DNA from 4 places in the Mesorhizobium sp. WSM4935 genome. Region 2 is predicted to be linked to each of the others. Evidence: predicted binding sites of a transcription regulator. Region 2 holds the regulator's gene; each other region holds the start of a gene.

Region 1 (7,931 bases), on a different contig from region 2:
GACGGCATCACCATGCTGACTTGCGACGTGACCGACGAGGCGTCCGTGGCGAAGCTGGTCGACCAAGTGCTGGCCGACGCCGGGCGCATCGACCTGCTCGTCAACAATGCCGGCATGGGCTTGCTCGGCGGCGCGGAGGAATCCTCGATTGAGCAGGCCCAGGCTCTGTTCGACGTGAACGTCTTCGGTGTCATCCGGATGGTCAATGCAGTGCTGCCGACGATGCGCCGTCAAGGAAAGGGCAGGATCGTGAATCTGAGCTCGGTGCAGGGGTTCATCCCGGCTCCCTATTTCGCGCTTTATTCGGCGACCAAACATGCCGTTGAAGGCTATTCGGAATCGCTCGACCACGAATTGCGACCGTTCGGAATTCGCGTCGCATTGGTCGAGCCGGCCTATACCCGCACATCGTTCGAAGACAATCTCGCCAGGCCGGACCAGTTGCTCGATATTTATGACGCGGCGCGCGCCGGCATGACCATAGCCGTGCGGAAGGCGATGGAAAAAGGCGATACGCCTGAAGTGGTGGCCAACACCGTTCTGGCGGCCGCCACCGATCCGAACCCGAAGCGGCGCTACGCGGCGGGAAAGATGGCGCGCCAGGTCAGCTTCCTGCGCCGTTTCGTGCCCGCATCCGCATTCGACAAGAGCCTGCGACAGCAACTCGGCCTGCCGGTCTGAAGTCGAAATCAAAGGCATCCCGAGACCGGCGGCAAGTCGCACACGACGAAATCGACTCCGGCAACTGGACGGTCACTGCTACATCGAGCCTGATTTAGGTCCGATCTGTGAGGATACGCGTTCCGAAGCTGCAATTCCCGGCTACGGACCAAATATCTATTCCGCCGCCATGGCCGCTTTTCGATCAATTCGGCGCGACGTCGACACGCGGCTTCAACCACCGCCCGCTCAACTCGTATGCGCAACGAGCTTGTTCACCGTCTCGGGGAAGAAGTCCGGCGCCGAGTGGCGCTTGCCGAACATCATGTCGAACTGGATGAAGCGGAAATCGTTGATCTTCGGATCGATCTGCTTCTGCCTCGCCCAGTCCGGCGTCGCTTCGCCCGCGGGCGACAGGAGCAGGTTGCGGTCGACCACCCGGTAATGCTCGCGCAGCGCGCCGAGGAAACCGGTGTAGTAGGGGTGGGTGATGCCGGCCGTGGTCAGTATATGGTAGGGCAGGAAGGCTGGGCTAACCGAGCCCAGGTTCTTCACCGGGCCGGACCGGTTCGACCAGATGATCAGCGGCGTGTCGTGATGCTCGATCGCTGCGTCGGCGCTCGGTTCCTTGCGCGGCGCGACATTGTCCTTGAGGAATCCGGTCTCGACATAGACGGGACCGAGCGGGGGCAGATGATCGCCGAAGAAGGCGATGACCGTCGGCCGCTGGCGCGCCTTAGCCCAGTCGATCAGCCGCTGCAGGCCGCGGTCGGCGTCGGCCGAGCCCTCGGCGTAGGAAAGCAGCGATTCCCGCGCCCAGGAACTGATCGGCGCGTCAACCGAATGCGTCGGGTTGGAGTAGCGGTAGGGCTCGTAAGGGCCGTGGTTCTGCAGGCTGACGGCGAACAGGAAAACCGGATCGTCGCTGGCGTCCGCCTCGCGGATGATCTCGTCGGTCATCGCCGCGTCGGAAGCCAGCGGCCCGCGCTTCTCCATCGGCGGCAGCGTCTCTTCCGAGCGGAAGTCGTTGAAGCCGAAATCGGCATAGACGGCGCCCCGGTTCCAGAACCAGTTGGTGCCGGGATGGATGGCGCGCGCCCGGTAGCCCTCGCTCTTCAGGAAGGTCGCCAGCGAGGGCGTCGGGGTGCGCACATATTGCTGGTAGGGAATCGAGCCGGCCGGCAGGAAGGCGTTGGAAAAGCCGGTCAGCGCCTCGAATTCGATATTGGCGGTCATGCCGCCGAATTCGGGCGAGAACATCGAGCCCGAGCGCAAGGCGCGCACTGTCGGGATCGGATCGGGCTTGATGCTGACGCCGGGCAGCTGCGTCGGATCCCAGAAGGATTCGCTCATCACCACGACGATATCCGGCTTCTCGTCCGGCACGGAAACGGCGACGTCGGGCCGCTGGATCGCGGCCATCGCCTTTTGCGAATAGCCGGGCGGCGCCGAGACATGCGCCATCGGTACGTTCATAGCGAAGGCCAGCGCAAAGCCGTTGGAGGCGTAGTTCTCCTTCTGGTCCCACATGATCGGGATGATCTGCAGCCGGTCGCGCGTCCACGAGAAGGTGGCGTAGTCCATGATCGAGACGAAGAAGGCGAGCAGCGGTACGGCAAGCGCCAACCGCGCCAGGCGACCCTTGCGGCTGAGGATCGGCACACGCCGGCGCCAGGTCCGCCAGCAATAGACGAGCAGCGTCAGGCCGCCGATGATGGCCGCGGCGAGCATGACGGCCGTCCACGGCCGCTCGCGCACCAGAAGCGGCATCAGCGCCACGATCTGGCGCGCAAACAGGAAATCCGTCGGATAGAGCGGGTCGCCGAGATAATGCGACTTCTGGTGGCCGACAAAGGCAAGCGCCAGCGTTAGCGGCGCCACGATCATCAGGCTTTGATGGCTGCGGCCCAGTATGGCATCGAGCCCGACCAGCACCAGCGCGAAGACGATGATGGTGGTCCAGCCCGGCTTGAAAGGCTGCAGGAAGAAATCGACGGTGCCGAAGAAATCGCCGCGCACGATCCATTCGATCGCGAATACCAGCAGGGCGGAGGCAAGAAGCGTCGCCAGGCCGTAACGTACGGTCGGCCAGGTTCGTCCGGGCAGATAGCCCGTGGACGGATCGTCTTCCAAAAAACCTGGCACGGGCTTGGCCGCGCCTTTTCTGATCCTTGCCACTCTGTTTCCCCCAGGCCCCACGCAACACGCCTTCCACGCCGTCACGCTTCTGTCATCGAAATGTCACGCAAAGCTAGCGCCTGTGCCGGAAATAAGAAGAGCCAGCAACCCAAACGTGAGCGGTTTTCATCAGGTGTGATCGCCAAAAGGCCTTTCGGAACAGGGAGTCAGCTGCCTTTTCCGGCTGAAATGAGGGTCGAAGCGGCGCCCGCGGGCTTGACTTGGCCGCCCGCCTTGCGCCAGAGGCAGGGAAAAATCAGCCTCTGGAGAGACTTCAATGGCCGTCGCATTCACCTTTCCGGGACAGGGCAGCCAGGCCGTCGGCATGGGCAAGGACCTCGCCGATACTTTCCCGGAAGCGCGCCGCGTGTTCGAGGAGGTGGACGCCGCGCTTGGCGAAAAACTGTCGAAGCTGATCTGGGAAGGGCCGGAAGAGACGCTGACGCTGACCGCCAACGCCCAGCCGGCGCTGATGGCGGTGTCCCTGGCGGCGATGCGGGCGCTCGAAGCGCGCGGCTTCTCGCTGAAGGGCAGGGTGGCCTATGTGGCCGGTCATTCGCTCGGTGAATATTCCGCGCTTGCCGCGGCCGGCTTCGTTTCGGTCGGCGACGCGGCGCGGCTGCTTCGCACCCGCGGCAACGCCATGCAGGCGGCAGTACCTGCCGGCGAGGGCGCCATGGCCGCCATCATAGGTCTCGATCATGCCGATGTAGAAGCGGCATGCGCGGAAGCGGCCAAGGGCTCCGTCTGCCAGGTCGCCAACGACAATGGCGGTGGCCAGCTGGTGATTTCGGGCGCCAAGGCGGCGGTCGAGCTGGCCGCCAAGCTGTGCACCGAAAAGGGCGCCAAGCGGGCGTTGATGCTGCAGGTGTCAGCGCCCTTCCATTCGGCGCTGATGGCGCCGGCGGCCGAGATCATGCGGGAGGCGCTGGCTGGTGTGGCCAAATCCGCGCCGGCCGTACCGGTCGTCTCCAACGTGACGGTGACGCCCACAAGCGATCCGGACGAGATCGCGCGCCGCCTGGTCGCTCAAGTGACCGGCCGCGTGCGCTGGCGCGAGACAGTGGAGTGGTTCGGCGCCAATGGCGTGTCGACGCTTTACGAGGTCGGCGCCGGTAAGGTGCTGTCGGGCCTGGCGCGCCGCATCAACCGCGACACCGCCACCGGCGCCATCGGCACGGCGGCGGAAGTCGAGGCGGCGCTGGCGGCGTTGGGATGAGGCCCCGCTCCGCTCGTGGATGACGACACGAAGGAGGCCTTCGCTAATCTCCGACGCTTATCTAGCGTGACTTGGACGATATGACGTATACGCAAACGCGACTGCTTGCAGCCGTCTGGAAAATGAGGTTGGAAAAATGTTCGAACTGACCGGCCGCAAGGCGCTCGTCACCGGCGCATCGGGAGGCATCGGCGAAGCGATCGCCAGGGTGCTGCACAGCCAGGGCGCGATCGTCGGCCTGCACGGTACCCGTGTGGAGAAGCTGGAAGCCCTCGCGGGCGAATTGGGCGACCGCGTAAAGCTGTTTCCGGCGGATTTGACCGACCGCGACGCGGTCAGGACGCTCGGGCAGAAGGCGGAAGCGGAGCTCGAGGGCGTCGACATACTGGTCAACAATGCCGGCATCACCAAGGACGGCCTGTTCGTGCGCATGTCGGACGCCGACTGGGACACCGTGATCGAGGTCAACCTGACCGCCGTGTTCCGGCTGACCCGCGAGCTGACGCATCCGATGATGCGCCGCCGCCATGGCCGCATCATCAACATCACCTCGGTGGTCGGTGTCACCGGCAATCCCGGCCAGACCAATTACTGCGCGTCCAAGGCCGGCATGATCGGCTTCTCCAAATCGCTGGCGCAGGAGATCGCCACCCGCAACATCACCGTCAACTGCGTCGCCCCGGGCTTCATCGAATCGGCCATGACAGACAAGCTCAACGACAAGCAGAAAGAGACGATCATGGCCGCCATCCCGACAAGGCGCATGGGCACCAGCGCCGAGGTCGCGTCCGCCGTCGCCTATCTTGCTTCCAATGAGGCGGCTTACGTCACCGGCCAGACCATTCATGTGAATGGCGGCATGGCGATGATCTAGCGGGGTGCTGATCTAAGGCGAGGCCGGGGCCGGGCGCCTGTGAAAACAGCCATTTCGGCTTGGACGCCCGTCATTTTTCGTGTAATGCGGCCCGCAACCCGGCGGTTCGGGCAAAAACCGGTCCTGTGGCGTTGCGTTGCCCGCAAGACCATCTTTCAACTTGATTAGCGGCATTCCGCCCGCTAACGAAGGTAGACAACTTAAGACGAGGATTGCCCCAAATGAGTGACACCGCAGAGCGCGTCAAGAAGATCGTCATCGAGCATCTCGGTGTCGACGCCGACAAGGTGACGGAACAGGCGAGCTTCATCGACGATCTGGGCGCGGACAGCCTCGACACGGTCGAACTCGTCATGGCGTTCGAAGAAGAATTCGGCGTCGAGATTCCGGACGATGCCGCCGAGACCATCCTGACCGTCGGCGACGCCGTAAAGTACATCGACAAGGCCTCGGCCTGAGGTCTTTCGCAGGCATTATCGGGGAGGACCTGCGATGAGGCGTGTCGTCGTCACGGGCCTTGGCCTGCTTTCGCCATTTGGCATGGGTGTCGAGCACAGCTGGCGGGAATTGCTTTCCGGCCGCAGCGCCTGCCGCCGCGTCACCGAATTCGAGGTGGACGATCTTGCCTGCAAGATCGCCCACATCATCCCGCGTGGCGACGGCTCGAACGGCACCTTCAATCCGGAGGCCGTGCTCGAGCCGAAGGAACTGCGCAAGATCGGCGACTTCATCCTTTACGGCATCGCGGCCGCCGACGAGGCGCTGACCGATTCCGGCTGGAAGCCCGAAACGCATGAGGACCAGTGCGCCACCGGCGTGCTGATCGGCTCCGGCATCGGCGGCATCGACGGCATCGCCGAAAACGCGATGATCCTCAAGGAGCGCGGCCCGCGCCGCATCAGCCCCTTCTTCATCCCCGGACAGATCATCAACCTGGTATCCGGCCAGGTCTCCATCCGCCACGGCCTGAAAGGCCCGAACCATGCGGTGGTCACCGCCTGCTCGACCGGCGCGCATGCCATCGGCGACGCCGCTCGGCTGATCATGTGGGGCGACGCCGACGTCATGGTGGCGGGCGGCGCCGAAGCGCCGATCACCCGGCTGTCGATTGCCGGCTTTGCCGCTTGTCGCGCGCTTTCAACCGAACGCAACGACAGTCCCGAAACAGCGTCGCGTCCCTATGACCGCGACCGCGACGGCTTCGTGATGGGCGAGGGCGCCGGCGTCGTCGTCCTGGAAGAGCTCGAGCACGCCAAGGCGCGCGGCGCCAAGATTTATGCGGAAGTCACCGGCTATGGACTCACCGGCGACGCCTACCACATCACCGCCCCCGCCGAGGACGGCGACGGCGCCTTCCGCTGCATGACCGCGGCGCTGAACCGGGCAAAGCTTTCGCCGGCCGATGTCGATTACATCAATGCCCACGGCACCTCGACCATGGCCGACACGATCGAGCTCGGCGCGGTCGAGCGGCTGGTCGGCAATGCCGCCTCGAAGATTTCGATGTCGTCGACAAAGTCGTCCATCGGCCATCTCCTGGGCGCCGCGGGTGCCGCGGAAGCGATCTTCTCGATCCTCGCCATCCGCGACAACGTCGCGCCCGCCACCATCAATCTCGACAATCCGGAACGCGAGACTGCGATCGACCTCGTGCCGAACAAGCCGCGTCAGCGCCAGATCGACGTCGCGCTGTCGAACTCCTTCGGCTTCGGCGGCACCAACGCCTCGCTCGTATTCCAGCGTTACAATGGCTGAGTAGCAACCGGAGCATCCCCCCGGAGCGTGCGGTTTCCCCTCCGGATTTGCTCAGAGACAGACCAATCGGCAGTCCGCCAACTGCCGTCATTTTTGCCAAATTTGCCCCTAGCTTTTCGCCGGGGGATTCGTTGCAAGATCAGACGGCAGGGCGTCATGAACACTAATCCGAGCGACGGGGAATTCGGACGGCAAGGCACGAAGGGCCCGATCGTGCCGAAGACCGCGGCCGAGGCGTTGCGCCCGGAAGCCGGCACACCGCCGCCGTCGAAGCGTTCGCGCGCCTCGCGCAGCCAGGTCGTCGTGTTCCTGAATTTCTTCCTCTCCTTGGTGATCCTGGTGGTGCTCGCCTCGGGTGCGGCGCTCTATTTCGGCATGCAGGCTTTCGTCGAGCCCGGTCCGTCCGCCAATGGCGACACTTTCATGGTCAAGCCGAACACCGGCGTGCAGGAGATCGCCGACCAGCTCGAGCGCCGAAACCTGATCAGCGATGCCCGCATCTTCCGGCTCGGCGTGCGCGCCACCGGCAATGAATCGGCGTTGAAGGCCGGCGAATACGCTATCAAGCCGCGTGCCTCGATGCGCGACATCATGGAGCTTTTCAAGAGCGGCAAGTCGGTGATGTACTCGCTCACCATTCCCGAAGGGCTGACGGTCGAGCAGGCGCTGCAGCGCGTCGCCGATCAGGAGGCGCTCACCGGCGACATGCCGGCGACCTTGCCGCCGGAAGGCAGCATCGCCACCGACACGCTGCGCTTCACCCGCGGCGCGACAAGGCAGCAGATGATCGACAAGCTGATCGCCGACCAGAAGAAACTGGTCGAAGACGTCTGGTCGCACCGCGCTCCCGATCTGCCGATCGCCAACATCGACGACTTCGTCACGCTCGCCTCGATCGTCGAGAAGGAGACGGGCAGGAGCGATGAACGCTCGCGCGTCGCCGCGGTGTTCCTCAACCGCCTGGCTAAGGGCATGCGGCTGCAGTCGGACCCGACCATCATCTACGGTTTGTTCGGCGGCAAGGGAAAGCCCGCCGACCGGCCGATCTATCAGTCGGACCTCGATAAGCAGACGCCTTACAACACCTACATGATCAAGGGCCTGCCGCCGACGCCGATCGCCAATCCGGGCCGTGCGGCGCTCGAAGCGGTCGCCAATCCTTCGAAGACCGACGACCTCTATTTCGTCGCCGACGGCAATGGCGGCCATGTCTTCGCGGCGACGCTGGAAGAGCATAACCAGAAC
Region 2 (7,931 bases):
GCAGCCCGATCCAGATCAGGAGCAGCGCGCCGATCATGCCGAGCATGCGGGTGTCGAGCTCGGTCGCCTTCAGGAACCTGGCGACGGCGCCGAGTTCCGAGGCGCGCGCGGTGTCCGCCGGTTGCATGGACGTCGTGTCGGTCATGATTTCCTCCCGCCGGCTGGCGCGGATGCCTGGCAAGTCTAGAAGCTATCCGCCAGAGGCGGAAACACAAATCTTTTTAGAAAAGGCCGCGGCTTTAAAGCAATTCCGGGAAAGGCGCGTAAGCGGGTTCCGTCCGGGATTGCGGCAGCAAAGAGCTGGAGCGGTTCATTGAACCGCTCCAGCCTGCGGCGCAGGTATGTCGGTCGAAAGTCGGCAAACTCAGTTGCAGACGTTGACGCTGCCGGCGGCCACGCCCGCGCAGACTTCGTCCTTCTTGATCCAGCCGGCGTCGATGACGACGTTGAGATTGTCCTTGGTGATCGCGACCGGCGTCAGGAACAGCGACTTGACGGTGTTGCCGCCAGGCGTCGTGAAGTCCTTGGCGCCCGCGATGTCGCCCATTTTCTTGCCATCGGCGAGCTGCGAGGCGATCTCGGCGGCGTTCTTGCCGAGCTCGCGCGCGTCCTTCCACACCGACACTGTCTGCGTGCCGAGCGCGATGCGGTTGAGCGCCGCGTGGTCGCCGTCCTGGCCGGAGACCGGAACGGTGCCGGCCAACCCTTGAGCCGTCAGCGCAGCGACGACACCGCCGGCGGTGCCGTCATTGGCCGCCACGACCGCGTCGACCTTGTTGTCGTTGGCGGTCAGGAACTGCTCCATGTTCTTCTGCGCGTTGGCCGGCAGCCAGCCGTCGGTATAGGCCTCGCCGACATTCTTAATCTTGCCGCTGTCTATCGCGTCCTTCAGAACTTCCATGGAACCCGAGAACAGGAAGTCGGCGTTCGGATCGGCGCCCGAGCCCTTGATGAAGACGTAGTTGCCTTCGGGTTTCACCTTGAACACCTCGCGGGCCTGCATGCGGCCGACTTCCTTGTTGTCGAAGGTCAGGTAGAACACGTCCTTGTTCTCGATCAGGCGGTCGTAGCCGACGACCGGGATGCCTTCGTCGAGCGCCTTCTGCACCGCCGGGCCGATCGCCGAGGCATCCTGCGCCAGGATGATCAGCGCATTGGCGCCCTGCGAGATCAGGCTTTCGACATCGGTCAGTTGCTTGCCCGGATTGGACTGCGCGTCGGCCGAAATATACTTGTCGCCGGCGGCCTCGATGGCGGCCTTCATAGCCGCTTCGTCGGTCTTCCAGCGCTCTTCCTGGAAATTCGACCACGACACGCCGATCACCTTGTCCTTCGCCTCGGCGACCGACGCCAGCGTCAGCGACATGGCAACGCCCGCCAGGATGGCGGCTGCGAATTTCTTCATGATATCCTCCCTGCGCTCCGTATGGCGCGACCCAGACTGGCCCGAAGGCCGGCACAGAGGCTTTTTTTCGAGCCTCAAAAAAATAGTGGTCCAGTAAAACGACGCTGTCAACCGCGATCTTGATGGGTTTTGATGGGTTCAGGTATTTTTTTCGGCGTCCGCAATAAATAATGACATGGACCCGGGGTTCTGCCACAATCGACAAGCAATCCCAGGAAAAGTACGCAGTGGTTTTCCGCCCGGAATTGCGTCGGAACAAAAAGACAGACGGTTCGCCGTTTTCGGTAAATGGTGAACCGTGTAGCGTGTCAGCGACAGGCCATGGCATCATCACAAGGCCGCGGTGACTCGGGAGGACGTGCGAGACAATGTCGGTGGGAATCCGCCACGACGATTTGCGCCGGCGCAACCGCGCCATGGTGATTTCGGCGGTGCGCCGCGCCGGCCAGCCGTCGCGCACGGAGATTGCCGCCACCACCGGGCTTAGCCACTCAACCATTTCGGCGATCTCCGCCGACCTGATCCAGGAGGGCATTCTCAGCGAAAGCAAGGCCAGCGAGCCGACGGCGTTGAAACGCGGCCGGCCGCAGATCGGCTTGGCGCTGAATCCCGAAGCCGCTGCAGTGCTGACAGTAGTGCTGTCGCTGAACTTCCTGTCAGTCGCTGTGATCGACTATGCCGGCCAGGTGGTTGCCGAGGAGCAGCTGCGCCTGGACACGCTCGTCATGCCCCGCGACGAGCTGATCGGCGAATGCCTGGCGATCGTCCGGCGCCGGCTGCATGATCCCGACCTTGACGTCGGCAGCGTCGCCCGCATCGCCATGGGCATTCAGGGCATCACCGATACCCATTCACGCGCCATGCTGTGGTCGCCGATCACGCCGCTGACCGACATCCCCTTTGCCGACATCCTTGAGAAGGAATTCGGCATCCCCGCCACAACGGAGAACGACTGCAACATGATGGCGGTCGCCCTGCAATGGCGCGATCCTGAACGCTATCGCGACGACTTCATCGCCATCCTGCTCTCGCACGGTATCGGCATGGGTCTGGTGCTGAAGGGCGCGCTGTTCACCGGCACACATTCCTCGGGCGGCGAGTTCGGGCACATGATCCATCGGCCCGGCGGCGCGCTTTGCCGCTGCGGCCGGCGCGGTTGCGTCGAGGCCTATGCCGGCAATTACGCCATCTGGCGCAGCGCCATGGGCATAAGCGAGGATGCCGCGCCGACGGATGTCGGCGACGCCGACATGCGCGCGCTTGCCGCAAAGGCCCGGCAACAGGACGGCCCCGAGCGCGAGGCCTATCGCCGGGCCGGCGAGGCGCTGGGCTTCGGCCTCGGCAGCCTGTTCGCCCTGATCGACCCGGCGCCCGTCGCCATGGTGGGCGTCAGCGCGGCCGCCTTCGACCTGATCGAGCCCGCGCTGAGGAAGGCGATCGCACAGACCGCCGGCGGCCAGCATTCCGAATCGATCTCCTTCGACACCGAGCCGAACGAGCTGCCGCTGATCCGCGAAGGCTGCGCCATGCGCGCGCTGACCTTCGTCGACCAGGAGATTTTCGCGCCGGGAGGCCAGGCAAGAGCCGGCACCGTCGGGAAGAACGTGGCCTAAGTAGGACCGAAAAATGCGAGCGCTGGGATATCCTGAGATTCAGGTCAGGCCGAGTCGAGAATGGTGGATTCCGAGAACCGGAACGGAGCGTACTTTTGGGTACGTGAGTACCGGAAGCGCAGGAAGCCGCCATTCGCAGGCCGGCATCACCTGAATATCAGCATATCCCTAGTCCTCGCGGATCGCGTAGCCCGCCCCCCGAATGGTACGTATGACGTCCGGCATGCGGCCGTTGTTGACCGCCTTGCGCAGGCGCCCGACATGGACGTCCACGGTGCGCTCGTCGATATAGATCGTCTCGCCCCAGACATTGTCGAGCAGCTGGCTGCGCGAGAACACGCGGCCGGGATGCCGCATCATGAATTCGAGCAGCCGGAACTCGGTCGGGCCGAGCCTGATCTCGCTCTTCTTGCGGTAGACGCGGTGCGATTCGCGGTCGAGCACGATGTCGCCGACCTTGAGCACGCTGGACAGCACCTCCGGCTTGGCGCGGCGCAGCAGCGCCTTGACGCGCGCCATGAACTCCGGCGTCGAGAACGGCTTGACCAGATAGTCGTCGGCGCCGGTCGAAAGGCCGCGCACGCGGTCGCTTTCCTCGCCCCGCGCCGTCAGCATGATGATCGGCAGCCGCTCGGTTTCGGGCCGCATCCTGAGGCGACGGCAGAGCTCGATGCCGGAAACCGCCGGCACCATCCAGTCGAGCACGAGCAGGTCGGGAACGTTTTCCTGGAGGCGGATTTCGGCCTCGTCGCCGCGGGTCACCACTTCGACTTGGTAACCCTCGGATTCGAGGTTGTAGCGGAGCAGCACCCCCAGCGGCTCCTCGTCCTCCACCACCATGATGCGTGGCGCGATCATCGGGGTAACCTTTTCGTCAGGCCGCCGGCGCCGACATTGCGGTCTCGTCCTGCTTCGGACGATTGGCGGGCAATTGCGTGCCGGTCAGCACATAGTAGGCGTTCTCGGCGATGTTGGTCACATGATCGCCGATGCGCTCCAGATTCTTGGCGCAGAACAGAAGATGCGTGCAAGCGGTGATGTTGCGCGGATCCTCCATCATGTAGGTCAACAGCTCGCGGAAGACGGACGTGTATTTGACGTCGATGCGTTCGTCGTCGTTGCGAAGCTTGGCCAGCGCCGTAGCGTCGCCCACCGTATATTCCTGGATCACGCCCTGAACCTGGATCAGCACCATCTGCGCCATGGAATCGATCGAGTGGGTGAGGTCCCGCGGCGCGGCGCTGACGCCGACCGAGCCGACGCGCTTGGCGATGTTCTTGGCGAGATCGCCGATGCGCTCGAGGTCGCCCGCCATGCGGATCGAGCCGACCACGTTGCGAAGATCGTCCGCCATCGGCTGGCGCTTGGCGATCAACGTGATGGCACGGTCGTCGAGCTCGCGCTGCCTTGCGTCCATGATGGCGTCGTCGGAGACGACGCGCTGCGCCAGCGCATTGTCGCTTTCGAGCAGCGCTTTGGTCGAGGCGCCGACCATTGAGCCGGCAAGGTCGCCCATGTCGTTGATGAGCCGGCTGATCTGCCTCAGATCCTCGTCGAAGGCGGCGACGGTATGTTCGGCCATGATGATGTCCTCGTATGAGCTCAGCCGAAGCGGCCGGTGATATAGTCCTGCGTGCGCTTCTCGCGGGGCGAGGTGAAGATCTTCTCGGTCCGGTCGAACTCCACCAGCTCGCCCAGATACATGAACGCCGTCTGCCGTGACACGCGCGCCGCCTGCTGCATGTTGTGGGTGACGATGACGATCGTGTAGTCGGCCTGCAATTCGTCGATCAGTTCCTCGATCTTGGCCGTCGACAGCGGATCCAGCGCCGAGGCCGGCTCGTCGAGCAGGATGACCTCGGGCTTCACCGCCACGGTGCGGGCGATGCAGAGCCGCTGCTGCTGGCCGCCGGAGAGGCTCTGGCCGCTGGCATTGAGCTTGTCCTTGACTTCGCTCCAGAGCGCGGCGCGCTTCAGCGCCGACTCGACCCGGTTGTCCATCTCGGCCTTGCTGATCTTCTCATAGAGCCTGACGCCGAAGGCGATGTTCTCATAGATCGACATCGGGAACGGCGTCGGCTTCTGGAACACCATGCCGATTTTCGTGCGCAACAGGTTGAGGTCCTGCGAACGGTCGAGGATGTTCTTGCCGTCGAGCAGCACCTGGCCCTCGGCGCTCTGCTTCGGATAGAGCTCGTAGATGCGGTTCAAGACGCGCAGCAGCGTCGACTTCCCGCAGCCGGAAGGGCCGATGAAGGCCGTCACGCTGCGCTCGGGCAGGGACAGGTTGATGTCCTTCAGCGCCTTCGACTGGCCATAGTAGAAGTTGAGGTTCTTGACCTCGATCTTGGCCTTCTCGACGGTGGTGTCGGGTGCGTTCAGGTCGGTGGACAACATCGGTTTCATCTGTCCTCTCTGCGTCCGGTCAGGCTGCGGGCGAAGATGCTCAGCCCGAGAACCGTCAGGGTGATTATGAGTGCGCCCGTCCAGGCCAGCTGCTGCCATTCCTCGTAAGGGCTGAGAGCGAACTGGAAGATGGTCACCGGCAGGCTGGCCATCGGGGCATTGAGATTGCTCGACCAGAACTGGTTGTTGAGCGCGGTGAAAAGCAACGGCGCCGTCTCGCCCGAGATGCGGGCGATCGCCAAAAGGATGCCGGTGACGATGCCGGACAGCGCCGCGCGGTAGGCAACCGAGCGGATCACCACCCAGCGCGGCGCGCCGATGGCGGTGCCGGCCTCGCGCAGCGCGTTGGGCACGAGGTTCAACATGTCCTCGGTGGTGCGCACCACGACGGGGATCACCAGGATCGACAGCGCGACGGCGCCGGCGATCGCCGAGAAGTGCCCCATCGGCCGCACCATCAGCTCATAGACGAACAGGCCGACGATGATCGACGGCGCCGACAACAGGATATCGTTGATGAAGCGCACCACCGTCGTGAGCCGCGAGAAGCGTCCATACTCGGCCATGTAGGTGCCGGCCAGCACGCCGATCGGCGTGCCGACGACGATACCGATGATCGTCATGATGATGCTGCCATAGATGGCGTTGAGCAGGCCGCCTGCATCGCCGGGCGGCGGCGTCATTTCCGTGAACACCGCCAGGTTCACCCCGGAAAGGCCCTTATAGAGCAGGGCCCCGAGGATCAGCGCCAGCCAGGCGAGGCCAATGCCCGCCGCGATGATGCACAGCGCCATCATCACGGCATTCTTGCGTTTGCGGCTTTGGTGAAGCGATTGGGCAGTCGACATCGGTCAGGCTCCCGTGCGGCTATCGATGCGCAACAGCATGTAGCGTGCGAGCGCGAGGATGATGAAGGTGATAATGAACAGGATCAGGCCGAGCGCCACCAGCGAGGACGTATAGAGCGCGCCGTCAGCCTCGGTGAATTCGTTGGCGATGGTCGCCGAGATGGTCGTGCCCGGCGCGAACAGCGAGGCGCTGATGCGATGCGCGTTGCCGATGACGAAGGTGACGGCCATCGTCTCGCCGAGCGCGCGGCCGAGGCCGAGCATGACGCCGCCCATGATGCCGACGCGGGTATAGGGGATGACGACGCGCCGCGTCACCTCCCAGGTCGTGCAGCCGATGCCGTAGGCCGACTCCTTGAGCACGGCGGGAACCGTGTCGAACACGTCCTTCGTGATCGAGGTGATGAAAGGCAGCACCATGATGGCCAGGATCAGCGACGAGGTCAGCAGGCCGATGCCGTAGGGCGGGCCGGCAAACAGGCTGGAAAGCCCCGGTATGCCGTGGAAAATGCTGATGATGAAGGGCTGAATCGTCGTCTGCAGGAACGGCGCGAAGACGAACAGGCCCCAGATGCCGTAGATGATCGAGGGAATGCCGGCGAGCAGCTCGACCGCGATGCCGATCGGACGCCTGAGCGGGCGCGGGCAAAGCTCGGTCAGGAAGACGGCGATGCCGATGCCGATCGGCACGGCGATGAGGATGGCGATGGCCGAGGTGACGATGGTGCCGTAGATGGGCGCGAGCGCGCCGAAATTCTCGGTGACCGGATTCCAGGATTCGGTGGTCAGGAAGGAGAAGCCGAACTTCGACAGCGCCTCCCAGGATCCGGCGACCAGCGAGATCGCGACGCCGCCGAGGAGAACCAGCACGAGGATGGCGGAAGCGCGCGTGGCTGCCCGGAAGACCATGTCGGTGACGGCGAAGCGGCGCACTGTCGCTTCCCTGGTCCGCATGGCGGATGATGTCGCAGCTTCGGAAACGGCCGTCATTGAGCCCCTCGCATTCGAAAGAGACAGGAGGGCGCCAAAAGCGCCCTCCTTATTCGCCAAGAATTACATGCCGGAGTAGAGCGGCTTGCCGTTCGCGTCGACGATGTCCTTGCCCCACATTTCCTCGACGCTCTTCACGACGGAGTCGGGCATCGGAACGTAGTCCAGGCTGGCGGCCAGCTCGTCGCCCTTGGCATAGGACCAGGCGAAGAATTTGAGCGCTTCGGTCGTGGCCGCCGCGTCGTCGGGCTTCTTATAGACGAGGATCCAGGTGGCCGACGTCATCGGCCAGGATTCGGCGCCGGCCTGATTGGCGAGGATGACGCCGTAGCCCGGCTGCGAGCTCCAGTCGGCATTGGCAGCGGCCGCAGAGAACGCGGCGGCGGTCGGCTCGACCTTCTTGCCGTCCTTGTTGATCAGGTCGGTATAGGTGAGCTTGTTCTGCTTGGCATAGGCGTATTCGACATAACCGATCGCGCCACCGGTCTGCGAGACGTTGTTGGCGACGCCTTCATTGCCCTTGGCGCCGATGCCCACCGGCCATTCGAGCGCGGTGTTGACACCGACCTTCGACTTCCAGTCGGCGCTGACGTCGGCCAGGTAGTAGCTGAAGTTGAACGTGGTGCCCGAGCCGTCCGAACGGTGGACGACCGCGATCGCCTGGTCGGG
Region 3 (7,931 bases), on a different contig from region 2:
CCGAGCAAGGCTCGCGGCATTTCGTGCTGACGGCGGATGAGGATCGGGGCAAGACGATGCGTGAATCCTTTTCCAACGCCACCTTTCCGCTGCTGATGCGCGTCACCTTTCCAAAGGCCGCGCAGCTTGGCGGTCTCGATGAGAAGGCGCTCTCCGGAGCCGATATGGCAAGGCTGGACAAGCTCGCGAAAAAGGCGGGGGCGGCCCGGGCGCTCGCGGGCAGCATCGTGTGGAGCGACAAGGACCTGGGCTGGGTCGCCGACTGGCGGCTGGCCGACCGCGGCAAGACCTATCGCTGGCAGGTGCGCGGCGTCAGCTTCGACGAGGCCTTCCGGGTTGCGATCAGGGGCGCTGCGCAGATCTTGTCGGGGCACGGGCAGCCCTAGGGCAGCTTGATATTCAGGTGATGCCGGTCTGCAAGCGGCGGCTTCCTGCGCTTCCGGTACTCGAGCAATTCCAAGAAAAGTGTGAGCGGTTTTCCGTTCGGAATTGCGTAAAAACAAGGAGATAGAGCGGTTAGCCGCTTCCGTGAAACGGTGAAACGCTCTCGCGTACCCGAACGTACGCTCCGTTCCGGTTCTCGGCGGCCACCGTTTTCGACTCGGCCTGACCTGAATCTCAACCTACCCTGCCTTGGCGCGTGACTGGCACAATCGTGTCGCATTGGTCAGCGGCGGAGACGCGTGGTAAAAGCCAGGCCAAAAGAGAGTTTCGGCGATGAACAAATTCACCCCCGCAAAGCCTGCCGGCGCGCGCAGCGTCGACGAGATCACCGGCAGCCGGCGGCTCAGGCGCATGCGCAAGGCCGACTGGTCGCGCCGGCTGGTGCAGGAGAACCAGCTTTCGGTGAACGACCTGATCTGGCCGATCTTCGTCATCGACGGCAAGAACACGCGCGAGCCGATCGCCGCCATGCCGGACGTTTATCGCCTGTCCGTAGACCTCGCGGTGAAGGAAGCCGAGCGCGCGGCCAAGCTCGGCATTCCGGCCATCGCCACATTCCCCAATGTCGAGCTTGCGCTGCGCGACCAGACCGGCTCGCACATCCTCGACCCGGACAACGTCATCAACCGCGCCACGCGCGCCATCAAGGACGCGGTGCCGGAGATCGGCATCATCACCGATGCCGCGCTCGACCCCTTCACCAGCCACGGCCATGACGGCATCCTGCGCGACGGCATCATCGTCAATGACGAGACGGTGGAGCAGGTCGCCGCCGCGGCCGTCATCCAGGCAGCGGCCGGCGCCGACATCATCGCGCCTTCGGACATGATGGACGGCCGCATCGGCGCCATCCGCGACGCGCTCGACGCCAACGGCTTCCAGGACGTGGCGATCATGTCCTATGCGACGAAGTTCGCTTCGGCATTCTACGGGCCCTACCGCGAGGCGGTCGGCACCGCCGGCCTGCTCAAGGGCGACAAGAAGACCTATTACATCGACCACGCCAATTCGGACGAGGCGGTGCGCGAGGCCGAGCAGGACCTCGCCGAAGGCGCCGACATGCTGATGGTGAAACCCGGCCTGCCCTATCTCGACATCATCCGCCGGCTGAAGGACGAGCTGCAGATGCCGACCTTCGCCTATCAGGTGTCGGGCGAATATTCCATGATCAAGGCAGCTAGCGCCAATGGCTGGATCGACGGCGAGAAGGCGATGCTGGAATCGCTGCTTTCGCTGAAGCGCGCCGGCTGCGACGGCGTGCTGACCTATTTCGCGCCCGTGGTGGCGCAGATGCTGAAGGGTTAGGTCCACTTCGCGATTTTGGAATTCTAGCGGGATTCGTTAGAATGCATCCATGAGCAGGAATGAAGTCATCGAACAGTTGCAGAAGAACGCAGATGCAATCAGGGGCATGGGCGCGATATCGCTTTATCTGTTCGGGTCGGCCGCCCGCGGCGATGCACGTTCGGACAGCGATCTTGATCTTTTCATAGACTATGATCCGGCGCGGCGTTTTTCCCTGATCGATCTCGTCTGCATCAAACAATTTCTGGAAGAGAAGATGTCGACCGAAATCGACATCACCACAAGGGATAGCCTTCACCCGATGCTGAGGGCGGATATCGAACGATCGGCCGTGCGCGTGTTTTAATGGCACCACGTCGGATCAAGCCGATCCTCGCAGAGATCATTGCGGCCCTGGATGGCATCGCCAACGCCACGGCTGACAAGACGCTGGAAGATTTCCGCCGCGATTGGCTGCTTCGCCACGGCGTCGAGCGGGGTATCGAGATCATTTCCGAGGCGACGAGGCACCTTCCAGACGACCTGACTGCTCTTGCTCCGGAAATCCCCTGGAAGCAGGTCCGGGGCATAGGTAACATTTTGCGTCATGAATATCACAAGACTTCCGACGCAATAGTCTGGACCGTCGTGACGGACAACTTGCCGGCGCTACGCGTTGCCATCGAACGCATTCTTGATGCCGCCGACCAATAGGTTCGCAAGTAGCCCGCCGGAAAATGCCGCTTGCATTATGCAATCAGTCAGGCTAGTCCATAACCGCTTGCGAATTGCAACTAGCTAAGGAGGCGGCCATGTCCAAGCTGCGTGTCAACGCTTTCACCTTGTCGCTCGACGGCTACGGCGCTGGCCCCGACCAGAGCCTCAATAACCCGCTCGGCGTGGGCGGCGAAAACCTGCACAAATGGATGATCAAAACCCGCTCGTTCCACCAGATGATCGGCAAGGAGGGCGGGACGACGGATACCGACGACGATTTTGCCGTGCGCAGCTTCGAGAATGTCGGCGCCTGGATCCTCGGCCGCAACATGTTCGCGCCGAGCCGCGGCGAATGGCCGGACGATAATTGGAAAGGCTGGTGGGGCGCCAACCCGCCCTATCACGTGCCAACCTTTATTCTGACGCATCACAAGCGCACGCCGATCGAGATGGAAGGCGGGACGACTTTTTACTTCGTCACCGACGGCATCCGTTCGGCGCTCGAGCAGGCGAAGGCGGCGGCCGACGGCAAGGATGTGCGGGTCGGTGGCGGTGTCTCGACCGTCCGTCAATATCTGCAAGAGAAGCTCATCGACGAAATGCACCTGGCGATCTCGCCTGTCCTGCTCGGCTCCGGTGAGCATCTGTTCGCCGGACTCGACATGCCGAAGCTGGGATATCGCTGCACCGGGCAGGTGGCGACCGCCGATGCGACACATGTGATGATCGGGCGGGCGTAGCGCCCTTTCCTACTCCAGTTGTTGTGGGAGAAGGAAAGCCGCCTCAATATTTCTGCGGCACGTAGAGCTCGCGCGGCAGCACCTGGCGCTCGTAGTCCGGGTTGAAGACACGCTCCGGCAGCGTGATCTCCTCATGCGGCACTTCCTCATACGGCATTTGCTGCAAGAGATGGTCGATGCAGTTCAGCCGTGCGCGCTTCTTGTCATTGCCCTCGACGATGAACCAGGGCGCTTCCGGAATGTTGGTGCGGGCGAAGGTCTCTTCCTTGGCCTTGGTGTATTGCTCCCAGCGCACGCGCGACTGCAGGTCCATGGGCGAGAGCTTCCACTGCTTCATCGGATCGTGGATGCGCATCAGGAAGCGCATCTGCTGCTCCTCGTCGGTGATCGAGAACCAGTATTTCACCAGCGTGATGCCGGAGCGGACCAGCATGCGCTCGAATTCCGGCACGTCGTGGAAGAACTCCTCGACCTGATCCGGCGTAGCAAAGCCCATCACGCGCTCGACGCCGGAGCGGTTGTACCAGGAGCGGTCGAACAGCACGATCTCGCCGCCTGCCGGCAGATGCGGCACGTAGCGCTGGAAATACCATTGCGATTTCTCGCGCTCGGTCGGCGCCGGCAACGCCACGACGCGGGCGATGCGCGGGTTGAGCCGCTGTGTGATGCGCTTGATGACGCCGCCCTTGCCGGCTGAGTCGCGGCCCTCGAAGACAACCACCAGTTTCTTCTTGTGGTAGGCGACCCATGACTGCAGCTTGATCAGTTCGGACTGCAGCCGGAGCAGCTCGCGGAAATAGGTCATCCGATCGATGGAAGGCGGATGCGACTTCTTGTAGATCTTGGCGATCTCGAGCGAGAGTGCCGGTTCGGAAATCTCCAGCTCATAATCCTCGTCGAGCGTATCCTCGAGTTCGGCTTCGAGCCAGTCCTTCGCCCCGGAATTTGTTTTGAGTTCGTTCATCGCGCAGCTCCTGCCTGCCAGCCACCTCGCCTCGGATGCGCCCCGGCCGCGAACCGCAAACGCAACTCCGTAAGCCGACTGAGATACAGAGGCGCAATGACGGTTTTATTGCAAGCGCCCGCCCGCGCGGATCGATGTAGCCGATATGTGATCGAACCGTATCGATAGCGGGGCGACAAGCGGCGGGAATTGTCCTACAAATCCCCTCGCCTCTTTCAGGGCGCCACCGCGCCTCTTCAAACAAAATCGCGAGGACGACATGGAATACCGCACGCTGGGCCGATCCGGCTTGAAAGTCTCGACATTGACGTTTGGCACCATGACCTTTGGCGGTACCGGCCCGTTCGCCGCCGTCGGCAGTTCCGACCTCGCGGAGGCCAGCCGCATCATCGACACCTGTATCGATGCCGGCATCAATCTCATCGACACGGCAAACGTCTATTCCAACGGATTGTCGGAAGAGATCATCGGCGAGGCGCTTGGCGGCAAGCGCAAGAACGACGTGCTGATCGCCTCCAAGGCGCGCATGCGCATCGGCACCGGCCCCAACGACGAAGGCCTGTCGCGCCATCATCTGATCCGCGAATGCGAAAAGAGCCTGAAGCGGCTGAGGACCGACGTCATCGACATCTACTTCGTCCATCAGTGGGATGGCCTCACGCCGGTCGAGGAGACGATCGCGGCGCTCGACACCTTGGTCAACCAGGGCAAAATCCGTTACATCGGCTGCTCCAACTGGTCGGGCTGGCAGGTGATGAAGGCGCTTGCCGTCAGCGACAGCCGCCATCAGGCCCGTTTCGTCACCCAGCAGATCCACTACACGCTGGAAGCCCGCGAGGCCGAATACGAACTGCTGCCGATTTCGGTCGACCAGGGCCTCGGCGTGCTGGTCTGGAGCCCGCTGGCCGGTGGCCTGCTCTCCGGCAAATACCACCGCGACAGCCCGACGGCGCGCCAGCTCGGCGGCTGGACGGAGCCGCCGATCCGCGACGAGGACCGTCTGTGGCGCATCGTCGACGTGCTCTCCGACATCGGCAAGGCACGGGGTGTCTCAGGAGCGCAGGTGGCGCTTGCCTGGCTGCTCGGCCGTCCGGCGGTAAGCTCGCTGGTGATCGGCGCCCGCAATGAGGCGCAGCTCAAGGACAACCTCGCCGCGGCCAGTCTGTCGCTCTCCGAGGAGGAACGGCAGCGCCTTGACGCGGTCAGCCGGCCGCCGGTGCTTTATCCCTACTGGCACCAGCAATTCACCGCCAGGGACCGGTTTGGCCCGGCCGATCAGGTGCTCGACCGCTCCCATGCCTAGCCGGCGATGAAGCACCAGACTTCCGGGTCGGGCTTTATCTGCCCGCTCAGCACGAAATATTTATAAAGGACGAGCAGCGAGATCGCCTGCTCGTCCTGCTCATTGCCGAATTTGCGGCAATAGGCGTTGGCGGCGGCGGTTATCCGTCCCGCCTCGGCGGGATGTTTTTCGAAATAGGCGACCTTGTCGACCAGGTCGGAGAAATCCGGCTGCAGCGGCACATAATGGACGTTGGGCTCGACCTGGGCTTCCGCAAACCAGGTTTCGTAGGTCGGTTCCGGCATCAGGCAGAGCGAATTGGAGCTCATGATCCATTTCAGGTTCGTCGCGACATCGTTGCCCTCCAGCGAGACGATGTAGCGATAGCGCCGCTGCTGCTCGATGTTCAGGAACGGCTTGCGGTATCCGTCGGGCGCATCGGCCCTGTGGGAACCCGCATCGCAAATCGGCAGGTCGGCGGCTTTTTCCACGAAGCGAGTGCGAAGCGGATTGTTGAGATGACCGCGCCAGACCACCATAGGCCGTTTGTCGGCGAAAGACAGGCTGTCGGGCGGCATGTAGAAGTGACGGAACTTGTTCAGCTTCATCAGCACGGCGTTCGCGTTGTAGTCGCCGATGGGCCGGTCCTTGACGATCCTAGGGAGTTCCGGAACGCCGACGACGTCGCCGAACTCGAAGTCGATCAGCAGACCGGGATCGAAATAGCGGGCGAATTCCTTGAGGTCGTAATAATACATGCTGGAAGAGGTCGGCAGCTTGCCGACGGCTATGGCGTCCGGACTGGGCACGAACGGCTGTTCCAGCTTGTTGTAGTAGTTCAGTCGCTCGCGAACCGTCTTGCCTGAAAGCCTCGCCTGCTCAAGCCGGCTGGCGAGGCGGTCGCGGAACAGCGATTGCGGTGCGCGGTCGCGCGCGAAATTGCGCGCGTAGTAGAACAGCTTTGCGGCGGTTCGGGAGAGTGTGGCCATGCGTCCGCGAGTTCAGCAAGATAATCAATGGTAGTCGGCCTTCATCCCCCTCGTCCCCTACAGCATTCTCTCGGCCATGTTGCAAGCCTGCTAATGCGAATGGCCACAAGGCAACTTAGGCCGCGACGACGGCGAACCCTCTGGCGCGCAAGCCGCGCCGGTCGTCATGCAAGGAGCTGACAAGCCGATCGCGACTGCCCGCGATGTGAGCCGAAAGCAGCCGCGCCGCTTCGTCGGCATCGCCGCTCCTGACGGCGGCGAGGACGGCGTGGTGCTCGGCCCAGGCGCGGCCGAGCGCCTTCTCGTCCCGCACCTCCAACCAACGCGCCCGCGACAGCCTGGTCATCGCGTCGCGCACGGCCCTGAGCAGGAACTCATTGCCGGACAGCCTTGCCAATTCGATGTGGAAATCCAGGCCGACGCGATGCCATTCTTCACGCGGCGTCTCGGCGTCGCAGGAATCGAGCATCGCCGCAATCACGTCGATCCCGCTGCGGTCTTCGAGCGCCGCCGTCAGGCGGACCGCAGCCACCTCGACCGCTTCACGGTAGACGGCGATCTGCCCAAGTTCGGCAAGATTGATCGGCGCCACCGTCCAGCCGCGGCCGTCGCGGCCGATCAACCCTTCCGTTTCCAGGCGCAGCAGCGCCGCCCGCACCGGGGTGCGAGAAGCGCCGAACCGGCTCTCGATCCAACGCTCGGTCAAACGTTCGCCCGGGCCGATCTCCAGCCCGAGGATCATCTCGCGAAGCTGCCTTTCGACATTCTGCATCTGCGACATTGTCGTTCCGCTCTTCAAAGCCGCATTGACAGCGGCAAGTGCCAGGGTCCATGACGGATACCGACTTGGTATCCCAAGTTGGTATTCGTAACAACCCAGCATTGGCATGCATGACATGGCGCCCAGCGAATCCGAACGAAGCGGCTTCAACATCCATTGGCGGCGCAACCTCGCCGTATGCTTCGCCGGGTCGTTCAGCACACTTGTCGCCATGACGCTGCTGCTTCCGTTCCTGCCGCTTTATGTCGAGCAGCTCGGCGCCGACGGCCACGCGGCGATCGCGCAGTGGTCGGGCATCGCTTATGGCGCGACCTTCTTCGCGGCCGCGCTGGTCGCGCCCTTGTGGGGGCGGCTTGGCGACCGCTACGGCCGCAAGCTGATGCTGGTGCGCGCTTCGTTCGGCATGGCGATCTGCATGTCGCTGACCGGCATGGTCCAGAGCGTGTGGCAGCTGGTGCTGCTCCGGCTGCTGATCGGTTTTGCCGGCGGCTATTCCTCGGGCTCGACGATCCTGGTGGCGATGCAAACGCCGAAGGAGCGTTCGGGCTGGGCGCTGGGCGTGCTGGCGGCGGGCATCACGGCGGGCTCGCTGGTCGGACCATTGCTCGGCGGCCTGCTGCCGCCGCTGATCGGCATTCGCGCGACCTTCCTGCTTTCCGGCGGCGTCATCTTCCTGGCTTTCCTGGCGACGACTTTCCTGATCAAGGAAAATCCGCCGGCGCTCAAGCCC
Region 4 (7,931 bases), on a different contig from region 2:
CGAAGGCACGCTTTCATGGCTGCTTTCGCCAATCGCCAGCGTTGCGGGAAAAGCGCCGGCGTCGCGGCCAGCTCTCTTCTCCCCGCTCGCGGGGAGAAGGTGCCGGCAGGCGGATGAGGGGCAGCGCCGACGCCGACAATTCCTGCTCTTGCCGTCCCCTTGAGCCTTCGCTAGAAGACCCGTCCCTTACCCATTTTCGAGCATCGCTTTGCCACAGTAACCGCCGGTCTCGCCAACTCCTCTGAATGCACCGCAGGCGCAGCCATTGGCGCGTCTGCTCTATTTCACGTGTTCTTCAGGCGGCGGTTCGAGACCGGTTTGGCATTGCTGAGCCGCTGTCGTGCGCAGTTCCGCGCCGACCGCCTGGCACCACCAACACAGTCTTCGCCACGCCGTGCCTTTGGGGCATCTCGGATATCGCCGGCCTGACGGACTTCCCGACGGGAAGGGCCTGCCGGCATGTCTACCTTGCGTGTCCACTGGACGATCGCACCCGCAATCGCGCCTCGACCTCTCATCAACTGCAACCGCTGCGGCGGCGTCAGGTCATACCGATGCAGCGAGAAATTCCGCGTCAACGCCAATGGCAAACGCATCGACGTGTGGCTGATCTACCGCTGTGTCGACTGCGACAATTCCTGGAATTTCGCCATCCTGGAACGGCAAGCCCGCCGAGACATCGAGCCGGCGCTGTTTACGGCGCTCGAATGCAACGATCCGGCGCTCGCGCGCCGCTTTGCCTTCGATGCCGCCGCGCTGCGCAACAGAGCAGGGCGGGTCGAGGAATTTGCCGACGTCACGGTCGATAAGGCGCTGCTGGACGGCGAACCCGGACACGCGACCGCGCTCCGGCTCGAGCTTCGGCTCGAGGGCGCGACGGCTTTGCGGCTGGACCGCTTGCTTGCCGGCGAGCTCGGCCTTTCGCGGTCGAGGCTTCGAGCCCTGGAGGACCGAAGGCGGCTGACCGTCGAACCGGATGGCGCCAGGACCTTGCGCAAGCCGGTGCGCGACGGCGTGGCGATCCATATCGATCTGGCCGGGGAGGCGGATCGCCGCGCTATCCTGTCGGCCGCGTGCCGCTGAAAGAAAAAGAGGGAGCGGACGCTCCCTCTTTTTGAATCCTTCTCTGAAAAACCTACGCCGCGCCCATCACCTTGGCGGCCTTTTCAAAGCGCTTGCGCTCGTTCGGGTCAAGATAGAGCTTGCGCAGACGAATGGTCTTCGGCGTCACCTCGACCAGCTCGTCGTCCTGGATCCAGGCCAGCGCCCGCTCCAGAGTCATCCGGATCGGCGGGGTCAGCTTCACCGCCTCGTCCTTGCCGGCGGCGCGGATGTTGGTGAGCTTCTTGCCCTTGAGCACGTTCACTTCGAGGTCGTTGTCCCTGGAGTGGATGCCGATGATCATGCCCTGATAGACCTTGACGCCCGGATCGATGATCATCGGGCCGCGGTCTTCCAGGTTCCACATGGCGTAGGCGACGGACTCGCCCTGCTCGTTGGAGATCAACACGCCGTTGGTGCGGCCGGGCAGTTCGCCCTTATAGGGCTCATAGGCGAAGAACAGCCGGTTCATCACCGCGGTGCCGCGGGTGTCGGTCAAAAGCTCCGACTGGTAGCCGATCAGGCCGCGCGTCGGCGCGTGGAAGACGAGGCGCTGGCGGTTGCCGCCGGACGGGCGCAGCTCGACCATCTCGGCCTTGCGCTCCGACATCTTCTGCACGACGACGCCGGCATGCTCCTCGTCGACGTCGATGACGACCTCTTCGACAGGCTCCAGCAGTTGGCCGTCATCGCCCTTCTGCATGACGACGCGGGGCCGCGACACGGCGAGCTCGAAACCCTCGCGGCGCATCGTTTCGATCAGCACCGCGAGTTGCAATTCGCCGCGGCCGGAGACGAAGAAGGAATCCTTTTCGGCCGATTCCTCGATCTTGAGCGCGACATTGCCTTCGGCCTCGCGCAGCAGGCGGTCGCGGATCACGCGGCTCGTCACCTTGTCGCCCTCGGTGCCGGCAAGCGGGCTGTCATTGACGAGGAACGACATGGTCACGGTCGGCGGGTCGATCGGCTGCGCATGCAGCGGCTCGCTGACTGCTGGGTCGCAGAATGTGTCGGCGACGGTGCCCTTCGACAGGCCGGCGATGGCCACGATGTCGCCCGCTTGCGCTTCCTCGATCGGCTGGCGCTCGAGACCGCGGAAGGCGAGGATTTTCGAGATGCGGCCGGCCTCGATCTGCGTGCCGTCGTGATGCAGCACCTTGACTGCCTGATTGGGCTTCAGCGTGCCGGACTCGATGCGGCCGGTGATGATGCGGCCGAGGAAGGGATTGGCCTCCAGGATGGTGCCGATCATGCGGAACGGGCCGGGATGGACGGTCGGCGCCGGCACATGCTTGACGACGAGGTCGAACAGCGGCGCGAGGCCCTGATCCTTCGGGCCTTCCGGATTTTCCGAGACCCAGCCGTCGCGACCCGAACCGTAGAGGATCGGGAAGTCGAGCTGCTCGTCGGTGGCGTCGAGCGCGGCGAAGAGGTCGAACACCTCGTTGACCACTTCGACATGGCGGGCGTCCGGACGGTCGATCTTGTTGATGACGACGATGGGACGCAGGCCGACTTTCAGCGCCTTGCCGACGACGAACTTGGTCTGAGGCATCGGGCCTTCGGCGGCGTCGACGAGCACGATCGCCGAATCCACCATCGACAGGATGCGCTCGACCTCGCCGCCGAAATCGGCGTGTCCGGGCGTGTCGACGATGTTGATGCGGGTGCCCTTCCAGTCGACCGAGGTCGCCTTGGCCAGGATGGTGATGCCGCGCTCTTTTTCGAGGTCGTTGGAATCCATGGCGCGCTCTGCGACGCGCTGGTTGTCGCGGAAGGCGCCGGACTGTTTCAGGAGCTGGTCGACCAGGGTGGTTTTGCCATGGTCGACATGCGCGATGATCGCGATATTGCGGAGGTTCATGTGTTTGGTCTCGGGAACGTTGCAGGCGGCAGGCTTAAAAAGCGCCGCCTTTTTCGGTTGCGCGGCTCATACAGGGTTTTTCGCAATTGCGAAAGGGGAGGCCCGCCCCCAAATAAATGGTCACTGATTCTTAAACGTCTTGGTGTGAAATGATTCTGTTAACCAAGGCGGAACCTTTGAGGGGCCGGGCAATTTCATGTTCATGACCGATCAGATGTCCAGATTGCGTCCGGTTTTCGCGTGGGCAGCGCTTGGCGTGCTGCTTGCGGCCGGCGTTGCGCAGTCGGCGACGGCTCTGCGAGAGAGCAGTTCCATCCAGCCGCCCGACGCCAGGACCGCGCAGCAGATGTTCGCCGACGCCCCTGACGGCGTCGACCCGATCGTCACTGGCCCGGTCAGCGCCGCCTTCAAGCAGCGGCAGAAGGACGCCAACTGCGACACCGCGGTCTGGCCGAACGTTCCCCGGGCTTGTTATCCGGACTAACGCCCTTCATCGCCTTTGACTTCTGAGCCGCCGCGATGCTTTCGCCTCACGGCGCAGACCTTGTAACTCTGGGCCTTCGGGTGTGTTGAGATTCAGGTCAGGCCGAGCCGAGGACGATGGCTTCCGAGAACCGGAGCGGAGCGTACGTTAAGTACGTGAGCACCGGAAGCGCAGGAAACCATCGTTCGCAGGCCAGCATCACTTGAATACAACGCAGCCTAAGCCGACCGCACCGGGTCGAGCGTCACCTTGTAAAGCTCGTTGTCATCGCGATCCATCAAGCGCACCGTCAGCTGCTCCGTGGCGCCGGAAATATCGACCAGCCCGAAAAACTGCAGCCCGGCCGACGGCGGCAGGTTCTGGCCCTGCTCGGCGGTCGGCGCCTTGATGAATTTCAGCTCCGGCCCGAACGTCATGTCGAGATCGTTGGGGCCGAACGTGCCGGCATGGATCGGGCCGGAGACGAATTCCCAGAACGGGTTGAAATCCTGGAACTGCGCCTTGTCGGGGTTGTAGTAATGCGCCGCGGTGTAGTGCACATCGGCGGTCAGCCACACCGTGTTGGTGATGCCGGCATTCTTGATGAAGCGCAGCACATCGGCGAATTCGAGCTCGCGGCCCTTCGGCGCGCCATTGTCGTTGTTGCTGACGGCCTCGAAACCGACCTTCTTCGCCGCGTCGTCCCAGACGACCAGGCTGAGCGGCATGTCGGCGGCAATGATCTTCCAGGTCGCCCTGGAATTGGCCAGCTCGCGCTTCAGCCATTTGGACTGCTCCTCGCCGATCATGCGCGACTTCGGCGTCAGTGTTTCGTCCAGATTAGCACCGTTGGGGCCGCGATAGGAGCGCATGTCCAGGAAGAACACGTCGAGCAGCGGCCCATGCGAGATCTTGCGGTAGACGCGGCCCGGCTCCGACGGCTCGTAGCGGATGGTGGTCATCTCATGGAAGGCGCGCGCCGCGCGGGCCGCCAGCACATGGATCGACTTCTCCTTGTAGCGGTTGTCGGCGGTCAGGTCCTTCGAGTCCGACCAGTTGTTCAGCACCTCGTGGTCGTCCCACTGGTAGAAGGTCGGGCAGATGGCGGAGAGGGCAAGCACATGCTTGTCCATCATGTTGTACTTCCACTGGTCGCGATACTCGTCCAGCGTCTCGGCGACCTTGCGCTTGCCGTCGATCATGACGACGTTCTTCCACTTGCCGCCGCCGGGCAGGTCGACCTCGTCCTTCAGCGCGCCGTCGGCATAGATCGTGTCGCCCGAATGCAGGAAGAAGTCCGGCGTGTGCTTGGCGATGGTCGAATAGGTCTTCATGCCGGTCTCGTCGATGCCCCAGCCTTGGCCGGCAGTGTCGCCCGACCAGGCGAAGCGCACGTCGCGCTTCGACGACGGCGCGGTGCGGAAGCGGCCGACGATCGGCTCGGAAACGACATTGATGTCGGAAAGATCGGCGGCGGTCATGCGGTAGAAGATGTCCTGGTCGGAGGCGAGGTCGGTGAGCAGCCGCTTCGCCGTGTAGTCGCTGGCGGGCGACGTATCGAGTGCAGCCAGTCGCGTGGCATTGGCGAAGCTTTCGGTGGTCGACACTTCATACATTACGCGCGCCGGGCGATCGGTGCGGGTCCAGACCATGCCCGACGTGGCGTCAACGTCGCCGGACTGCACGCCGTGCGTGAAGGCCGGGCGCTGATTGGCGCGGGAATAGTAGGGCAATGCCAGTCCGGAGGCGCCGACAAGGCCGAAGGCGCTGGCCGAAGTGACGAAAGCGCGGCGGGTAAGGGAAAGCTTGTTCATGGCGGTCTCCGGATGGCTTTGAACGGGAACGCCAAGCTCTCGCCTCAATGTTTCAGGCGCATATCGGAACCATGAAGTTTTGATAACAGTGAACAGCTCTTCCCTTCTCCCCTTTGGGAAGGGGAAGGCGACGCTAAAAGGCGTGTCGAGATTCGGGTCGGACGAGCCGAAAACGGCGGTCTCCGAGAACCGCAGCGGAGCGTACTTAAAGTACGTGAGCACCGGAAGCGCAGGAGACTGCCGTTTGCAGGCCGGCCTCACCCGAATCTCGACACGCCTTAAGCCGCCTGCGGCTCCGGCTCGAATGCCGGCTGTCGGTGTTGATCAGCAGAGAGATACAGGCCGCCGCGATGCCCGTCATGCCGGCGATCAGGAAGGCCAGTTCGTAATTGCCCTGCAGCTCGCGCATCGTGCCGCCGAAGGCGGCGGCCGCCGCCGCGCCCACCTGGTGGCCGGCGACGATCCAGCCGAACACGATCGGCCCGCTGCGGTCGCCGAACGCCTCGTTGGCGAGTCTGAGCGTCGGCGGCACGGTGGCGATCCAGTCGAGCCCGTAGAGCACGGCGAAGATGATCAGGCTGGTCGCAGAGAAGCCGGAATAAGGCAGGTAGATCAACGACAGGCCGCGCACGGCGTAATAGACGCCGAGCAGCTTACGCGGGTCGAAACGGTCGGTGAGCCAGCCGGACAGCGTCGTGCCGATCAGGTCGAAAATGCCCATCATCGACAACAGTCCGGCAGCCTGCACCTCGCCGATGCCGATGTCGCCGCAAAAGGCGATGAGATGGGTGCCGACGAGGCCGTTGGTGGTGAAGCCGCAGACGAAAAAGGTCGCGAACAGATACCAGAACACCCGTGTGCCAGCGGCGCGGCGCAGCGTGGTCAGCGTATGCGCCAGGAAATTGCCCTGCGATGCCGGCGACACCGGCGGAACGTCGTCGGCATCGGCGCCGTAGCGCACCTGGCCGATCGAGGAAGGGCGTTCCGGCACGAGCAGCAGAACAAGCGGGATCAGCGCGGCAGTGGCAAGCGCCACGGCGATCGCCACCGGCTTCCAGCCGCCGCTTTGGGCCAGCGAGGCGATCACCGGCAGGAACACCAGCATGCCGGTGGCGCTGGAGGCCGACATCAGGCCCATCATCAGGCCGCGATTGGTCTTGAACCAGCGGTTGACGATTGTTGCGCCAAGCACGCTCGCCACCGCGCCCGAACCGATGCCGGAAAACACGCCCCAGGTGATGAAGAGATGCCAGGGTTGCGTCATCGACAGGCTGAGCGCCGTCGATCCTGACATCACCGCCAGCGCGCCGAGCAGCGTGCGGCGCAGCCCGATGCGTTCCATCAGCGCCGCGGCGAACGGACCGGTGAGGCCATAGAGCAGGATGCCGATGCTGGCCGCCCAGGAGGTCACGTCGCGCCGCCAGCCGAAGCTTTCCTCCAGCGGAACCATCATCACCGAGGGGGCCGAGCGAAGCCCTGCCGCCATCAAAAGACAAAGAAAGATGACGGCAACCACCACGAAGGCGTAGCGCTGGCCAAACGGACGGGACTGGGCTATCATGTTACTGACCGGTACGTTGCAATGCGATAGCACCATACATACGTACCGGTCAGTAACATTGTCAAGCGAGTTGTTTGCATGTCATCGGACAATAAAATTGAAGCGTCGTTGAGCGCCGCGCCCGCCCCCAAGGCGGCGGACAAGATCCTGGACGTGGCGCGCGACCTTTTTTATCGCGAGGGCATCCGGGCGATCGGCGTCGACGAGATCGTCAAGCGCGCCGGCGTCACCAAGCCGAGTCTCTACCGCAGCTTCCCGTCCAAGGACGAGCTTGCCGCCTCCTATCTGCGCAAATACGACCGCGAATTCTGGGAACGCTTCGACGAGGCCGTCGATTCGCATCCCGGCGATCCGCGCGCGCAGATCATCGCTTTCCTGACCCGCGTCGGCAAACGCACGCAAAAGCCCGACTATCGCGGCTGCGGCATGACCAACGCTGCGGTGGAATATCCCGAGCGCGGCCATCCCGCACGGGTGGTGAGCGAAAACAACAAGCAAGAATTGCGCCGGCGCCTGCGCGCCATGGCGGCGGCGATGGGCGCCGCCGATTCCGACACGCTGGGCGACGGCCTGCTGCTTCTCATCGAGGGCGCGTATATCAGCGGCCAGCTTTTCGGTCTGGGCGGCCCGGCGGCGGCGGTTGCCCGCAACGCCGACCTCTTGATCGAAGCCAGCTTGAAGAAATAGCAATTGAAGCTACGCTTCCGGCAACCCGAACGGAGTTGCCAGCGATGCGTGCTCTCGTCATCCCGCTTGCCCTCGCCGGTTTCTGCCAGGCGGCCCAGGCCGGCGACATCTCCAGCGCCTACACCGATCTCGACTGGAAGAAGGATTGCGTGACCTATGCGCAGGCCGCGGAAGGCGACGGCGACTGGGCGAGTCTCGTCTGCTCCGGCTATCGCGGCTACCCGGTGCTGATCGGCTACGACGACGCACGCGAATCCGTCTATTATGGCTTTCCGTCCGACGACATGACCGCAGTCTGGGAGAGCTTCACCGCCTTCAACGGCTCCGGCCCGAAGGTGGAATGGCGCATCGAGACCAATGGCGATGCCGCCATTCCGTTCGCCGCCATCCATCGCCGCTCGGTCAGCAACCCGGAAGACGAGAAGAAATCGATCGAGGTGC

The links. Region 2 encodes PhoB, which activates phosphate uptake and scavenging genes when phosphate is short. Its sites were predicted from a motif close to TGTCATNNANCTGTCAT; they were not measured.
Region 1: a site for PhoB is predicted at 2,889-2,905, ahead of P9273_RS23610 (LTA synthase family protein). Genes of this name have one in related genera too.
Region 3: a site for PhoB is predicted at 4,246-4,262, ahead of ppk2 (polyphosphate kinase 2). Genes of this name have one in related genera too.
Region 4: a site for PhoB is predicted at 5,314-5,330, ahead of P9273_RS17380 (alkaline phosphatase D family protein). Genes of this name have one in related genera too.

Annotation. Positions count from the first base shown of each region.
Region 1 is NZ_JARTVR010000012.1:63,536-71,466, forward strand. Features, by position in the region: gene P9273_RS23605 (oxidoreductase) at 1-681, shown strand, start outside; gene P9273_RS23610 (LTA synthase family protein) at 910-2,838, opposite strand; gene fabD (ACP S-malonyltransferase) at 3,116-4,057, shown strand; gene fabG (3-oxoacyl-[acyl-carrier-protein] reductase) at 4,194-4,931, shown strand; gene P9273_RS23625 (acyl carrier protein) at 5,153-5,389, shown strand; gene fabF (beta-ketoacyl-ACP synthase II) at 5,424-6,686, shown strand; gene mltG (endolytic transglycosylase MltG) at 6,843-7,931, shown strand, end outside.
Region 2 is NZ_JARTVR010000015.1:115,763-123,693, forward strand. Features, by position in the region: gene P9273_RS26565 (sugar ABC transporter permease) at 1-145, opposite strand, end outside; gene xylF (D-xylose ABC transporter substrate-binding protein) at 365-1,405, opposite strand; gene P9273_RS26575 (ROK family protein) at 1,774-3,018, shown strand; gene phoB (phosphate regulon transcriptional regulator PhoB) at 3,187-3,876, opposite strand; gene phoU (phosphate signaling complex protein PhoU) at 3,893-4,600, opposite strand; gene pstB (phosphate ABC transporter ATP-binding protein PstB) at 4,621-5,424, opposite strand; gene pstA (phosphate ABC transporter permease PstA) at 5,421-6,272, opposite strand; gene pstC (phosphate ABC transporter permease subunit PstC) at 6,276-7,262, opposite strand; gene pstS (phosphate ABC transporter substrate-binding protein PstS) at 7,326-7,931, opposite strand, start outside.
Region 3 is NZ_JARTVR010000010.1:72,483-80,413, reverse strand. Features, by position in the region: gene P9273_RS21720 (DUF2066 domain-containing protein) at 1-386, shown strand, start outside; gene hemB (porphobilinogen synthase) at 718-1,749, shown strand; gene P9273_RS21710 (nucleotidyltransferase family protein) at 1,799-2,095, shown strand; gene P9273_RS21705 (HepT-like ribonuclease domain-containing protein) at 2,095-2,442, shown strand; gene P9273_RS21700 (dihydrofolate reductase family protein) at 2,541-3,185, shown strand; gene ppk2 (polyphosphate kinase 2) at 3,229-4,149, opposite strand; gene P9273_RS21690 (aldo/keto reductase) at 4,409-5,452, shown strand; gene P9273_RS21685 (glycosyl transferase family 90) at 5,449-6,420, opposite strand; gene P9273_RS21680 (GntR family transcriptional regulator) at 6,536-7,201, opposite strand; gene P9273_RS21675 (MFS transporter) at 7,317-7,931, shown strand, end outside.
Region 4 is NZ_JARTVR010000006.1:268,040-275,970, reverse strand. Features, by position in the region: gene P9273_RS17395 (DUF1062 domain-containing protein) at 460-1,083, shown strand; gene typA (translational GTPase TypA) at 1,136-2,965, opposite strand; gene P9273_RS17385 (hypothetical protein) at 3,180-3,449, shown strand; gene P9273_RS17380 (alkaline phosphatase D family protein) at 3,668-5,242, opposite strand; partial or broken gene P9273_RS17375 (MFS transporter) at 5,521-6,803, opposite strand; gene P9273_RS17370 (TetR/AcrR family transcriptional regulator) at 6,882-7,490, shown strand; gene P9273_RS17365 (hypothetical protein) at 7,535-7,931, shown strand, end outside.